One region of the Citrobacter sp. GW821-FHT02E08 genome, then DNA from elsewhere that is predicted to be linked to it. Evidence: predicted binding sites of a transcription regulator. Region 1 holds the regulator's gene; the other holds the start of a gene.
The links. Region 1 encodes LexA, which represses DNA repair genes until DNA is damaged. Its sites were predicted from a motif close to TNCTGTATGTACATACAGNA; they were not measured.
Positions count from the first base shown of each region.

Region 2: the regulator LexA is predicted to act here: its motif matches at 3,854-3,873, upstream of sulA (SOS-induced cell division inhibitor SulA).

Region 1 is NZ_JBWKVL010000012.1:33,805-41,374, forward strand. It holds gene malM (maltose operon protein MalM) at 1-302, shown strand, start outside; gene ubiC (chorismate lyase) at 483-980, shown strand; gene ubiA (4-hydroxybenzoate octaprenyltransferase) at 992-1,864, shown strand; gene plsB (glycerol-3-phosphate 1-O-acyltransferase PlsB) at 1,960-4,380, opposite strand; gene AC07UY_RS15485 (diacylglycerol kinase) at 4,546-4,914, shown strand; gene lexA (transcriptional repressor LexA) at 5,024-5,632, shown strand; gene dinF (MATE family efflux transporter DinF) at 5,700-7,025, shown strand; gene AC07UY_RS15500 (CsbD family protein) at 7,156-7,365, shown strand; gene zur (zinc uptake transcriptional repressor Zur) at 7,432-7,570, opposite strand, start outside.
Region 2 is NZ_JBWKVL010000006.1:13,432-21,001, reverse strand. It holds gene AC07UY_RS10065 (AAA family ATPase) at 1-1,204, opposite strand, end outside; gene matP (macrodomain Ter protein MatP) at 1,390-1,842, shown strand; gene ompA (porin OmpA) at 1,928-2,968, opposite strand; gene sulA (SOS-induced cell division inhibitor SulA) at 3,323-3,832, opposite strand; gene AC07UY_RS10045 (TfoX/Sxy family DNA transformation protein) at 4,050-4,664, shown strand; gene yccS (YccS family putative transporter) at 4,642-6,795, opposite strand; gene AC07UY_RS10035 (YccF domain-containing protein) at 6,814-7,260, opposite strand; gene helD (DNA helicase IV) at 7,383-7,570, shown strand, end outside.

The DNA of each region.
Region 1 (7,570 bases):
TGGTGGGGCCGCTGTTTGGCTCTTCCGCACCGGGTCCGGTTACCGTCGGCAACACGGCGGCACCTGCGCCAGCGTATGCTGCCCCGGCGGCGGTTGCTGCCGCGCCTGTCGTCGCACCAGCATCGGCGAAGAAAAGTGAGCCCATGCTGAACGACACCGAGAGCTACTTCAACAAAGCCATTAAAGATGCCGTCGCCGCAGGTGACGTGGATAAAGCGCTGAAACTGCTTGATGAAGCTGAACGCCTGGGGTCCACATCTGCCCGTTCCACCTTTATCAGCAGTGTAAAAGGCAAGGGGTAACCGTCTCCCCGCATTGCTGATTTTGCAACAACTGGTGCGTCTCCTGACGCACCTTTTTTTATCATTCCATGCGAATTGTTACACTCCTGTTGCGCAACAGTTCACTTAATTATCTTTACGCCTCCCGTAATCTCTTTTCTGCGATACAATGCCCTCACGTTATGAACTGGAGAGCAAGGCATGCCACACCCTGCGTTAACGCAACTGCGTGCGCTGCGTTATTTTGACGCGATCCCTGCGCTGGACTCCCAACAGCTGGACTGGCTGTTACTGGAAGATTCCATGACCAAACGTTTTGAGCAGCAGGGAAAACAGGTGAGCGTGACGATGATTCGGGAAGGATTTGTTGGCCAACATGAAGTGGCGGAAGAACTGCCGCTATTGCCGACGGAATCCCGTTACTGGTTACGTGAAATTCTGTTATGTGCGGATGGCGAACCCTGGCTTGCCGGGCGTACTGTGGTGCCGGAGTCAACGTTGTGCGGCCCTGAGCTGGCGTTGCAAAATCTGGGTAAAACCCCGCTTGGGCGTTACCTGTTTACATCATCGACGTTGACCCGAGATTTTATTGAGATTGGTCGCGATGCAGCGCTGTGGGGACGTCGGTCCCGTCTGCGGTTGAGCGGAAAGCCGCTCCTGCTGACAGAATTGTTTTTACCTGCATCGCCGTTGTACTGAGAGGAAAAGATATGGAGTGGAGTCTGACGCAGAATAAGCTACTGGCGTTTCACCGCTTGATGCGTACGGATAAGCCAATCGGCGCTTTACTGCTGCTCTGGCCAACACTGTGGGCGCTGTGGGTGGCGACACCCGGAATGCCGCAATTATGGATATTGTTGGTGTTTGTGGCGGGCGTCTGGTTGATGCGCGCGGCGGGATGTGTGGTGAACGACTATGCCGATCGCAAATTTGACGGGCACGTCAAACGCACGGCGAACCGACCGCTGCCCAGCGGTGCAGTCACCGAGAAAGAAGCTCGGGCGCTTTTTGTGGTTCTGGTGCTCCTCGCGTTCCTGCTGGTGTTGACGCTGAATACGATGACGATCCTGCTGTCGGTCGCCGCGCTGGCTCTGGCGTGGGTCTATCCTTTCATGAAACGTTACACGCATTTACCGCAGGTGGTGTTGGGTGCGGCGTTTGGCTGGTCGATACCGATGGCGTTTGCCGCCGTCAGTGAGTCAGTTCCGCTGAGTTGCTGGTTGATGTTCCTCGCCAACATTCTTTGGGCAGTGGCTTACGATACGCAATACGCCATGGTGGATCGGGACGATGACCTGAAAATCGGTATTAAATCAACGGCCATTCTGTTCGGTCAGTATGACAAGGTGATCATTGGCATCCTGCAGGTGGGTGTGTTGGCCTTGATGGCGCTGATTGGCTGGATGAACGGTCTGGGACTGGGGTATTACTGGTCGCTGCTGGTGGCTGGCGCCCTGTTTGTGTATCAACAAAAACTGATTGTGCACCGTGAACGCGAAGCCTGTTTTAAAGCATTTATGAATAACAACTATGTTGGCCTGGTGCTGTTTCTGGGGCTTGCGATGAGTTACTGGCACTTCTGATAAAAAAGCCCGGTGGCGCTCGCGCTTACCGGGCCTACATTATTGCGCAGAACCGTAGGCCGGGTAAGGCGAAGCCGCCACCCGGCTTTTTAACATCACTCGTCCTGCGTTGCGCTTTCTATGGTTAAACGCACATCTGAGGTGATCAGATTAGCCAACATCTGATAAACCTTCATCGTCTCTTCAGGCTCCGCATCACCGGTATCGCTGATGTACTTCTCATCACGCAGGGTCAACACCAAAGAGCTGAATACCGCTTTGTCGAAGAACTCCGGCGCGTTGATCCCGTGCAGAACAGAAAGACGCTGAGCTACGGTGCGGCTCTCTTTTTCCAGCGTGCCGCGGTTGATCGACGGATTTGCGCTCAACAGCCAGAAGGTGATGGCATAACGTTGCAGAGTTTCACGCGCACCCGCTGCCAACAGTTGCAGCGTACGGGAATGTGCCGGGTTGATATTCAGCTCTTCATTCTGGACGGTAATCAGTCCCTGACGCTGCATTTCGCTTATCAGTGCGTCGATGACGCCCGCCAGTTCATCCCGCTCCCAGCGCAGGAACAGTTCTGCTTTCAGCATTGGGTAGAGAATTTCAACATGCTCAAGCAGCGCGTCGCGGGAGATGCGACGATGCTGGGTCACGATGGCCGCCATCAGTGAAGGCAGAACCAGCATATGCGCAATGTTGTTGCGATAGTAAGTCATCAGTACCGCCTGCTCGCGCGGAAGAATGATGATATCGCCGATGGTATCTTTCTCGACCTCGAACTTGTTCATTTGCAGCGCGTGGTCAATCAGCGCGCTGGCGCTGACCGACGGAACCGTAGAGTCGGTGGAATACGGGACATTGCGCATTAGATCCAGATAACACTCGAGCTGCTCTGTCAGTTGCTCGCGCGTTAACGAACGCTGACGGGATGCGAGCAACGCGGTGCAACACAGGTTCATGGCATTTGCCGCGCCCGCTTTGTTAATGCGGACCATCAACTCAGCGGCGATACCATTGACCGTTGGCGTCAGCCAGGCGGGACGCACGGCTTCGATCGGATCGATAGATTCACGCCACTCAGGAACATGTTGGTTCAGGTACGTCATCAACGGCATCGGTTCGCCAAAGTTAACGTAGCCCTGACCCAGATTACGCAGCTTGCTCAAGCCACGCAGCATTTGCGGCAGGCTCTCTTTTTCTTTCGTCGCGCCACGCAACTCTTTGGCGTAAGTCCCCACTTCCATTACGTGCTCGTAACCGATGTAAATGGGGACCAGGGTGATCGGACGCGTACCGCCGCGCAGCATCGCCTGAATGGTCATCGACAGGGTGCCGGTTTTCGGATCCAGCAGACGGCCAGTACGGGAACGCCCGCCTTCCACAAAATATTCCACGGAATAACCACGGCTAAACAGCTCGCCGAGATATTCGCGGAAGACGGTGGAGTAGAGTTTGTTGCCCTTAAAGGTACGGCGGATAAAGAACGCGCCCAGGCGGCGGAAAATCGGGCCAGCTGGCCAGAAGTTCAGGTTGATACCGGCAGCGATATGCGGCGGCACCAGCCCCTGATGATAGAGCACGTACGAGAGCAACAGATAGTCCATATGGCTGCGGTGGCAGGGCACATAGACGATTTCATGCCCATCGTGCGCCAACTGGCGTACACGCTCTGCGTTGTGGACATTGATCCCCTGATACAGTCGGTTCCAGGTGAAACCCAGAATGCGGTCAGTCAGGCGAATCATCTCGTAGGAGAAGTTGGCGGCAATCTCTTCCATCAGCGCAATGGCGTTCTGCTGCGCTTTTTCATGGGAGATTTTTTTGCTGCGCGCTTCGTCTTCTACCGCGCGCGCAATGGCTTTTGACGCCAGCAACTTGTTAAACAGATCCTGTCGGGCAGGCAGACGAGGACCGACCGCCGCCAGACGCTGACGGGCGAAATGCATTCGCGCCACACGCGCCAGTTTTTGGGCAATAATTTTGTCGGTTCCGTGCTCGTCAGCCATCCGTCGTAAGGAAACGGAAGGCGAGAAACGGACAAAACTGTCGCGCCCCAGCCAGGAAACAGCAAAGAATTTCTGTACGCCATTCAGCATACGCAGAGGGGGATTTACCTCACCCTTTTCACGCCCCGGAGAGCGGCCGAACATCACCGATACCGGCACCATCTGTACATCCAGATCTGGATTACTGCGGTGAAGGTCGAGGTAATTGTGAAAGAGTTTGATCGACTCTTCTTTCGGCGTGTAGTAGGTGAATACGCGCGGGCCGCCGTGAATAAACACATAACGCGGCAGCAGAGTTCCGTCGATCTCCAGCGGCTCTAACGGGTCGGGGAGATCGTGCGCCAGGCATTGGGCACGCAGCGTCAGCAAGTCTGCTTTTGAGTTGTACGGTAAAACGTACATAATGGGACGAGATGTATCGAGCCCCAATTCCGGAGCGGGTTCCGCCGGAATAGACTTGCTTTTTACCAGTACGGTTAATGGTAAATTCAGTAATTTGTAGTAAATTCGTGGCCAGCCAGACATAAACGATGTAAAGCCTCTGGTTAATAATGCAAATGCGCTGCAAGGATATCAGAAAGTCTAGCGAATTTCTGGTGTATCCCGTCATACTTCGCGCCGCTGTAACCCGAATTTTGTGGGTTAACGATATAATGTCATTGACGCTGATAATGCAAAAAGGTTCTTTTGATGGCTAATAATACCACTGGACTCACCCGAATTATTAAAGCTGCTGGTTATTCCTGGAAAGGTTTTCGTGCTGCATGGATTCATGAAGCGGCATTTCGTCAGGAAAGTGTTGCTGTGCTGTTGGGCGTGGCGATTGCCTGCTGGCTGGATGTGGATGCCATCACGCGTGTTTTGTTGATTGGTTCTGTCATGCTGGTGATGATAGTGGAAATCCTCAACAGCGCGATTGAGGCGGTGGTTGACCGTGTTGGCTCTGAACACCATGAGCTTTCCGGGCGGGCGAAAGATATGGGGTCAGCGGCAGTATTGCTGTCGATCTTTGTCGCGATGATCACCTGGGGAATCCTGCTGTGGTCGCATTTTAGATAAGGCTTCCATAATCCGATAAATCTCTTGTTTTTTGTGCCGCTTGTGGTTCCAAAATCGCCTTTAACTGTATATACTCACAGCATAACTGTATATACACCCAGGGGGCGGAATGAAAGCGTTAACGGCCAGGCAGCAAGAGGTGTTCGATCTTATTCGGGATCACATCAGCCAGACAGGTATGCCACCGACGCGTGCGGAGATCGCGCAGCGTTTGGGGTTCCGTTCCCCAAATGCGGCTGAAGAACACCTGAAAGCGCTGGCACGTAAAGGGGTCATTGAAATTGTCTCCGGTGCCTCTCGCGGTATCCGCCTGCTGGTGGAAGAAGAAGAGGGTCTGCCTTTAGTAGGTCGCGTGGCGGCAGGGGAACCCCTTCTGGCACAGCAGCATATTGAAGGCCACTATCAGGTCGACCCGTCGCTGTTTAAACCTAATGCCGATTTCCTGCTGCGCGTCAGCGGTATGTCGATGAAAGATATTGGGATTATGGACGGTGATTTGCTGGCGGTACACAAAACCCAGGACGTGCGTAACGGCCAGGTCGTGGTGGCGCGTATCGACGATGAAGTCACGGTTAAGCGCCTGAAAAAACAGGGCAATAAAATCGAACTTCTGCCAGAAAATAGTGAATTCAAACCGATTGTGGTTGACCTGCGCGAGCAAAACTTCACGATTGAAGGGCTGGCAGTCGGCGTCATCCGTAACGGTGAGTGGTTGTAATATTGTTTTGATACAGTGGCGCATCTCGCGCCACTGTTTGTTTTAACTCCTTCTCAGGCTTTCCTGCATGCCTTTCTTTACCTCTTCCGACAAAGCACTCTGGCGTCTCGCGTTACCGATGATTTTCTCCAATATCACCGTTCCTTTGCTGGGACTGGTGGATACTGCGGTCATCGGGCATCTGGACAGCCCTGTTTATCTGGGCGGTGTTGCCGTGGGCGCAACGGCAACCAGCTTTCTCTTCATGCTGTTGCTTTTCTTACGCATGAGCACCACCGGGCTGACGGCTCAGGCGTTTGGTGCCAAAAATCCCCAGGCGCTGGCACGCGCGCTGGTGCAGCCACTGATTCTGGCGTTGGGGGCGGGAGCTTTGATCGCGTTGTTCCGCACGCCAGTCATCGATCTTGCATTGCATATCGTCGGTGGAAATGAAGCGGTGTTGGTGCAGGCGCGACGTTTTCTGGAGATCCGCTGGCTGAGCGCTCCGGCATCGCTGGCGAACCTGGTGCTGCTGGGCTGGCTGCTGGGCGTTCAGTATGCCCGCGCACCGGTGATCCTGCTGGTTGTCGGCAACGTTCTCAATATTGTGCTCGATCTGTGGCTGGTGATGGGTTTGCATATGAACGTGCAGGGCGCAGCGCTGGCGACGGTGATTGCAGAATATGCCACGTTGTTGCTTGGGCTGATGATGGTGCGCAAAGTGCTTACACTGCGCGGCGTGTCATCCACGATGCTGAAACAGGCCTGGCGGGGGAATTTCCGCCGTTTGCTGGCACTTAACCGGGATATCATGCTGCGTTCGTTGCTGTTGCAACTGTGCTTTGGTGCGATCACGGTTCTCGGGGCGCGACTGGGCAGCGACATCATTGCGGTGAACGCTGTTCTGATGACCCTGCTGACCTTTACCGCCTATGCCCTTGATGGATTTGCTTATGCTGTCGAAGCGCATTCCGGGCAGGCGTATGGCGCACGTGACGGCAGCCAGTTGCTGGATGTCTGGCGTGCTGCATGTCGGCAGTCAGGGATTGTGGCGCTGCTGTTTGCCCTCGTTTATGCCCTGGCGGGCGAGCAGATCATCGCGTTGCTAACATCGTTGCCGCAAATTCAACTTTTGGCCGATCGCTACCTTATCTGGCAGGTGGTGTTGCCGTTAATCGGTGTCTGGTGTTATTTGCTGGATGGCATGTTTATCGGGGCGACGCGTGCGGCGGAAATGCGCAACAGTATGGCCGTTGCGGCGCTGGGATTTGCCCTCACGCTGTGTGCGTTGCCCTGGCTCGGTAATCATGGGCTGTGGCTGGCGTTAGCCGTTTTTCTGGCGCTTCGTGGACTCTCGTTGGCCTGGATCTGGCGACGTCACTGGCGGCATGGAACCTGGTTTGCCCGAGCGTGATGGTTAAAAGTTCCGAATATCAAAATGAACATGGGATCACTGACTACAATTAATCTCACGTCCAGCAGAAAACGTAGTGTATTTGGGCGAAGCAATATCGCTAATCACCACTAATCATGAGGACTCGATGATGAATAAAGACGAAGTCAGCGGTAACTGGAAACAGTTCAAAGGGAAAGTGAAAGAGCAATGGGGCAAGCTGACCGATGATGATATGACGGTCATTGAAGGTAAGCGCGACCAGTTGGTCGGTAAGGTCCAGGAACGTTACGGTTACGCCAGAGACAAGGCGGAAAAGGAAGTGAGCGACTGGGAAACGCGTAATAAATACCGCTGGTAATCAGCCGCGGTGACCCGAAAGTACAAGGATGTACAGTCCATTGGGCGGTTTTGCCGCCCAACCCGCTTAACGCGGTTTTTTCTTCACCAGAATCGAATGATCGTGCTGGCACTCTTCTGGATGGCGACACGCTTCAACTTCGACGCACGCCGGGCATAATCCGTGTGCTTCAATTACGTTATGACGCAGGGCAAAACCCATTTTT
Region 2 (7,570 bases), on a different contig from region 1:
TTCCCTTGGCATGGATATTCCCGCCAAGTTCCGCTTTTCGCTCAATGTCAGTGAATTCCCCATCGCCAATATGCACCACGCAGCTAATACGTGACGGTTCGCCAAATGCGCGAGGGTGACCAGGAAACTCAATCACCGAGAGCGCATTGATTTGACCAATGCGTTCGCCTTCGGTTTCGATCAGGATCTGTTCCTGGAGGATTTCATCCTGCATCCGTTCGGCAAGGAAACCCTCGCGCCATTCACGCTGGGCGAGCATCAGACGAAGTTGTTCTGCGTTGCAGGTCTCCCCTTCACACAGCGGGGCGACGTCTTTGAACTGACGAGCAATCCATAGCGGGCAGAGCGGCAAGGTGTCCTGCTCGCCAGTATAGCGCACCGCTTCACGAATCAGGACCTGCCACGCATCAGGGCCGGGGTAAGGCAGATTATTGCTTCTGGCGACCTGGGTCACCCACTGGCACCACTGCGTCATGGATTCTTCATCCACGATCTGCAGGTTGTCTTCAAATTCGCTATAGATAGCCTGCTCTGCGAGTTCCGGCTCCATTTCCTGGAAATCCGCTAACGACTCGCGGTCACCCACCAGTACCACTTTCATTTTAAGCGGCATAGAGGGCACGGAAACAGGCAGCGGGCGAGACTCATCGAATGCGACCCAGTCAAAGCTTTCGCGGCTCACGATGGCTTTCAGGCGCATCCATAACAGGGGCTGGGCCAGCAGCGTGCGCAGAGAAATAACCAGAATGCCGCCATTAGCCTGATGTACCAGGCCGGGTTGCAGGGTGATTTCTCCGTTAAACTGACGCAGGCAGCCAAACAGTTGTTCGGCTTCAACCCAGTCGGCACTGACCACCTGAGTTAACGTCGCAAAATTGTCTTCTGCTTTTTCTGCTTCGCGAAAACGAATGTGATGACCTGAAATCTCGTAATGACCGCCGGTCAACTTACCGTCGTCGGTGTGCAGCGTTCGGACTGCATCGGCCAGGAGGTTGATATACTCAAGCTCTTGCGGGGCCTTTGCCAGCATAAAAGATGACGACGCACGTGGCTGGAGAAGTTGCTCCAGACCAAACTGCAATCGCGGTTGAGTATCACTGAGTAAGGTGTCGTTTTCGTCAGTAAAGTGTGGCTGTGCAAATATCTCCTGATAACTGTCGGTATCAGGAACCAGATCACGCCATGCAAGTTTCGTAATGGTCAAAGTTGAGGTTTTTTAGTCTGTTGTGAAAAACGCGATTATACCGTAACCGGCAACACTGCACACGTGGAAAGCGAACGGAAACACGCAGTATGACGCGCGACAGTTCACAGGCTGGATATTCTTTTCTTCAGATGCTTAAAAAGCTGATATTCTGATAAGAGTTACACGGTAACATTGAGATCGCAATGAAATATCAACAACTTGAAAATCTTGAAAGCGGCTGGAAGTGGAAGTATCTGGTGAAAAAGCACCGCGAAGGGGAGTTGATTACCCGTTACGTGGAGGCCAGCGCAGCCAAAGAGGCCGTCGATTTGTTGCTAACCCTCGAGAATGAGCCGGTTCGGGTCAATACCTGGATTGACGAGCATATGAACCCTGCGCTGCTAAATCGGATGAAACAGACGATACGGGCACGACGCAAACGACACTTTAATGCTGAGCATCAGCATACGCGTAAGAAATCGATCGATTTAGAATTTATCGTCTGGCAACGCCTGGCTGGACTTGCGCAGCGCCGTGGCAAAACGCTTTCAGAAACGATAGTGCAATTGATTGAGGATGCGGAACATAAAGAGAAGTACGCCAGTCAGATGTCTACGCTGAAGCAGGATCTGCAGGCCTTATTGGGTAAAGAATAGCGTATGGCTCTGCCAGCATGTTCTGAGTACACAGTGGCATGGCAAAAAAAAACCCCGCAAGCGGGGTTTTTTATTAGACGGAAACTTAAGCCTGAGGCTGAGTTACAACGTCTTTGATACCTTTAACTTCGATCTCAACACGACGATCCGGAGCCAGGCAGTCGATCAGTGCAGCGCGAGCTTTCACGTTGTCACAGGTGTTGCCAGTAACCGGGTTGGATTCGCCCATGCCACGTGCAGAGATTTTGTCAGAAGGAATACCTTTAGAGATCAGGTAATCAACAACGGACTGAGCACGTTTCTCGGACAGACCCTGGTTGTAAGCGTCAGAACCGATGCGGTCAGTGAAGCCCAGAACAACAACGGAACCGTCTTTCGGATCCAGGTTGCTCAGCTGGCTGTACATCTGATCCAGAGCCTGCTGGCCTTCTGGTTTCAGAGTTGCTTTGTTGAAGTTGAACAGAACGTCAGACTTCAGAGTGAAGTGCTTGGTCTGTACTTCTGGAGCCGGAGCCGGAGCTACAACTGGAGCCGGTTCACCCTGGCCGAAACGGTAGGAAACACCTACGCTCAGCAGGCCGTTGTCCGGACGACCACCAACGGTGTTAGCGTCACCGATGTTGTTGGTCCACTGGTATTCCAGACGGGTAGCGATTTCAGGAGTAATTGCATACTCAACACCACCTGCGAATACTGGGGATACGCCAGTGTCGTGGTCTTTGAAGCCAGTGTTGTTTTTAGCGTCTGCACGCCAAACCATACCACCCAGACGAGTGTAGATGTCCAGATCGTCAGTGATTGGGTAACCCAGTTTAGCGGTCAGCTGAACGCCCTGAGCTTTGAAAGCGCCGGTCTGAGTGTTGCCTTTGTACGGCATACGACCTAACCAGTCGTAACCCATTTCGAAACCAACGTACGGGTTAACCTGATAACCACCGAACGCGCCTGCGCCCAGCTGGCTTTCTTCAGTTGAACCGTTGTTGTTGATTTGGTTGTTGCCAATGTCATGGAACTGAGACCAGCCCAGTTTAGCACCGGTATACCAGGTGTTATCTTTCGGAGCGGCCTGCGCTACGGTAGCGAAACCAGCCAGTGCCACTGCAATCGCGATAGCTGTCTTTTTCATTTTTTGCGCCTCGTTATCATCCAAAATATGCCATGAATATCTCCAACGAGATAACACGGTTAAATCCTTCACCGGGGGACCTGCTCAATAGTTACTCTACCGAATCTGCGGCTTAGGCCGAACACCCCTGGCGATGTAAAGTCTACAACGTAGTGGAAAACTTACAAGTGTGAACTCCGTCAGGCATATAAAAAAAAAAGGCTTGTATACACATTATTTAACATTTAGAGATGAGAAATTGAGCTGCAAAAATCGCTGAAACCGCTTCTGGCAAGCGTTCGCACCAAAAAAGCCTTAGGCTTCAATACACCGGTAAAGCATGAAAAAAAAATCCAGGATTAATCCTAATTTTACTCAATGATACAAATTAGAGTGAATTTTTAGTCCGGAATGCTGTCTCGTGGCTAAGGAGTGGGCTCGTACCGGACGCATAATAAATCCCATTGCATTTCCCTCATCGGCAGCTTTTACCAGTTGCGTATGCTCTTCTTCGGTCAATTCATCCGACAACCAACCGATCACGACACTGTAATTTCCTGTGCGCAATGCCCGAATCATTGATTCTAAAGTATGGCACGGAGAAAGCTGGTTTATTTGCATCACCTTAGTGAGGGGAAGTCCTGCTGACTGCACCCATTCACGGCTGAGTTTTTGCTGTGGCGTCAGCCAGAGCTGCCAGCGCGATTGCTGCCCTAATTGTTGCAGCAGGGGCAAAAGGAGTAATTGGGTCATCATGGGCTGGTCTTCGCGGTAGACCACTTCACTGATAAGCCCTGCGGTGGAGTTCTCCGAAGAGACACGCGCAATTCGACCGGAAGTGGAAGAGAGCGCCGAAGAACGATTTGCATAACCTGATGTGTACATAATCAATCCAGCCCTGTGAGTTACTGTATGGATATACAGTAACCCTGTGACCAATAAAGATCAACCTTATTTTCGGAAACAGACTCGCAATTTTTATTCGTCGTCGCAGTAAAAACAAAATTCATCTTGCCCCTTTAGAATAAGTTGCCTATTTTCGTCATTAACGGAGTTGTTACTGCAATTTATTTATTTAGCTTATGATTTAAAAAGGATTTTTATGAGAGCACATTCTTATAGTCGAATCTATAAATCTCAAGAATACCTGGCTTCACTGGGCACGATTGGCTACCGCTCGCTGTTTGGCAGTTACAGTTTGAGTATTGGGGATACTGTCTTTGCGATGGTTGCTAATGGTGAGTTATACCTTCGTGCCTGCGAGCAAAGCGTACAGTACTGTGTGAAACATCCACCTGTCTGGCTGACGTTTATGAAGCGCGGACGTCAGGTAATGCTCCACTATTATCGGGTGGATGAAAGCTTGTGGTGCGACCAGCAGCAACTGGTGTGCTTGTCGCAGTATTCGCTGGATGCGGCGGTAAAGGAAAAACATTCCCGTTTTTCGCAACATCGTCTGAAGGATTTACCGAATATGACCTTTCATCTGGAGATCCTCCTGAACGAAGCGGGGATTAAAGATGAGAGCACATTACGGAATCTGGGGGCGAAAATGAGTTGGCTAAGGCTTCGTCATCTTAATAAATCCCTGACGGTGAAAATTCTCTATTCCCTTGAAGGGGCGATTCTCGGGGTACATGAAGCCGCGCTCCCGGCGGCGCGCCGCCAGGAGCTTGCAGATTGGGTTCAGACACTTATGACAGAACAGGGGTATTAGACGGCAGTTGCGTAATCTGTCGTTGCAGACGACCGATCTCAGGGAGCAACGCGATCAGCAAGCCAATCTGCTGCACGACAAGCGGTTCTTTGCTGTCCGGGAGAGGTTCCAGATGCTGAATCCGCTGTTTTAGCCCCTCCAGCGCCTGATGTACCCGTTGTTCGTCTGCGGGCTGATGATGAAGCGCATCATCGACATAGCATACCGCATCGTCCAGCAGGGTCAGAACTTCCTGATTGGTTAACTGCTCACGGTGAGCGCCTAACGCGGAAATGTAGCTGGTAAAAGTATGGTTGAGGCAGAGTAACCGAAACGCGGCCTCACGCGTTTCTGCGGTGACATCGGGCTCGCTCGACATATTGGACACCACCGATGCCAGCTCTGCATCGCGATTGTGTGCATCCCGGCGGGCAATACGGTAGGCCAGTCGATTATCACGACCCTGGTGATATTGTTCGAGGATTGCATCCAGGTAGCGGCAGTTTGCATCTGTCGCGCGTTCCAGAACACGCGGAAGGTTGCGAAAACGCCAGTCTGGCCAGATGAAACTGACGGCAGCCCACGCGATGGCACAGCCAATGAGAGTATCAATGACGCGCGGCAGAGCGACCTCAAAACCTTCTCCCAGCAAGTTAAAGCACAGCAACACCAGTAAGGTAATGAACATCGTGGCATGGGCATACTGCACATTGCGAAATGCGAAAAACAGCACGCCTGTAATTACCAGCAGGATCAATTGCCCTTCGAGGGAGGGAACGAACCACAATATCGGCAAACCAATGGCGACACCCACCAACGTGCCGATAATCCTCAACGCCAGACGATGTCGGGTGGCGTTATAGTTTGGCTGGCACACAAACAGACTGGTAAGCAGGATCCAGTAACCGTGATCCATTCCGGTTATTTGAATCAAGGCATAACCCAGGCAGAGAACCAACGACATTCTTACTGCGTGACGAAACAGGGCGGAATCTGGCGTGAAATTGCGGCTGAACCGTAGCCAGGTATCGCTGAATCCGTGCGGGCTATCGTCTGCCAACTGATTCTCTGATTCATTGCGAGGCATCGCCTGCGCTTGCTCAGATTCAATCGTGGCCAGTTGCGCATCTATTGCGCGTAAGTTTGCGAGTAAAAATCCCAGCGTTTTCAGTAAGTCTGCTGAAGCGCCGCCAGCCCGCATGCGTTCGAGCGCCGCGTCAAGGTGCGTGAATGCACGTTCAAAATGCGGATCATGTTGATATTGCGTGCGCAGTAAAAGGCAGCGCGACAGATGCATACAGGCTTGCCCTTGCATCGACATCAGACGCTGAAAGCGGAACATCACGTCGCTGTGGCGGAAATGATCGCGTAACGTTTGATACTGGATATGCGATGAACTGGCCCGTTCATGAATATCCTGCGCAACAAAATAGTAGTGCAGCGTGCGGCGCGTACCGCGTTGCCCACGGTCGCCACGCAGACGAGTGAGCAGAGAGATTTTAGTCTGGTTCAGCGTCGCCATCAGTTGCCCGTTGGCCAGCGCTAAATCGTACAAAGGTGCCTGGCTCTCATCTTCAATATCCGGATCATATAACCGGGATTTTAATTCCAGATAATGTGCGAGCTGCTCATAGCTGCGCGCCAGATTATCCTGCAGCGGGCGGATAGGGAATAACAGATGCCCGGTCAGCGTAAGCAGGTTGTACCATACAGCCCCAGCCAGCAGAAACAGTGGTTGCTGGTACCACTGCTCGTACAGCGATGCGCCAAGCATGGTGTAGATGGCGATCAGCAATGCGCCAAAAGCAATGGTCGCGTAGCGCTGACCGAGACCGCCGAGCAAAATAAATCCGCTGGTCGATAACGTCAGGCCAATGGCGAAAAGCCAGGGCCACGGAAACAACAATTCCACGGAGGCGGAGGCGATGAAAAAACAGATCAGGGTGATGATCAGATTGCGCAGACGTCCTGCAAGGCGATCATCCAGATCGGTCAACGCAGCGGCCACCATACCCAGCGTTAGGGGTATGGTCAGTTTTACATCGCCCAGCCACCAGGGCAGGGCCGTTGTGCCACACAGCGCGATAAAAATACGCACATAATATAACCAGGTACTGTTCCAGGTGTACCGCCTAAGCAAGGGACTCAACATAAAGGCCATCAGTCCTGATTATTCAAAACGGCGACGCGCATTCGCTTCGCGCGCAGCCTGAGCGGTTTCAACAGTGACCACGCGGCGGCCAACCGGCCAGAGTGCGATGGCGGCAATTTTAAAGTTCGCAATGCCGACAGGGATCCCGATTATCGTAATGCATTGGGCAATACCGGCAGCAATATGCATCAGGCATAACCACCAGCCGAACAGAATCAGCCAGAAAACGTTGAGTAACGTACCGCCCGTATTCATCAGCGCATTTTTGCCCGCTGGGTTGAGTTCATCCACATGAATCGCTTCGTTGCCGTAGGGAAACAGAGAGAGTTTGGTTATCTCCCAGCACGAGCGTGTCAGGGGTAATGTAAAAATCAGAACGATACTGACGAGTGTCGCCAGTAACCAGGCCAGGGTGGTCGCAAAACCCCCCAACACAAAATTTAGGATATTCAGAACGGTACGCATAAAGCCTCGGTCAAATCTGGTTTTCTATGATTCAAGGCAATTGTAACGTTTTTTTGGGCTGGAGCACGTTTTCTCTGGCGGTTACACTGAGAAGTAAACCTCTCGTGTGGATCCGCTGAGTCATGGAACTGAAAGCAACTTCTCTTGGAAAACGTCTGGCACAACACCCTTACGATCGGGCTGTTATTCTTAATGCCGGTATCAAAGTCTCTGGCGATCGCCATGAATATCTTATTCCATTCAATCAGTTACTGGCTATCCATTGCAAACGCGGCCTGGTGTGGGGAGAGCTGGAGTTCGTCCTGCCGGA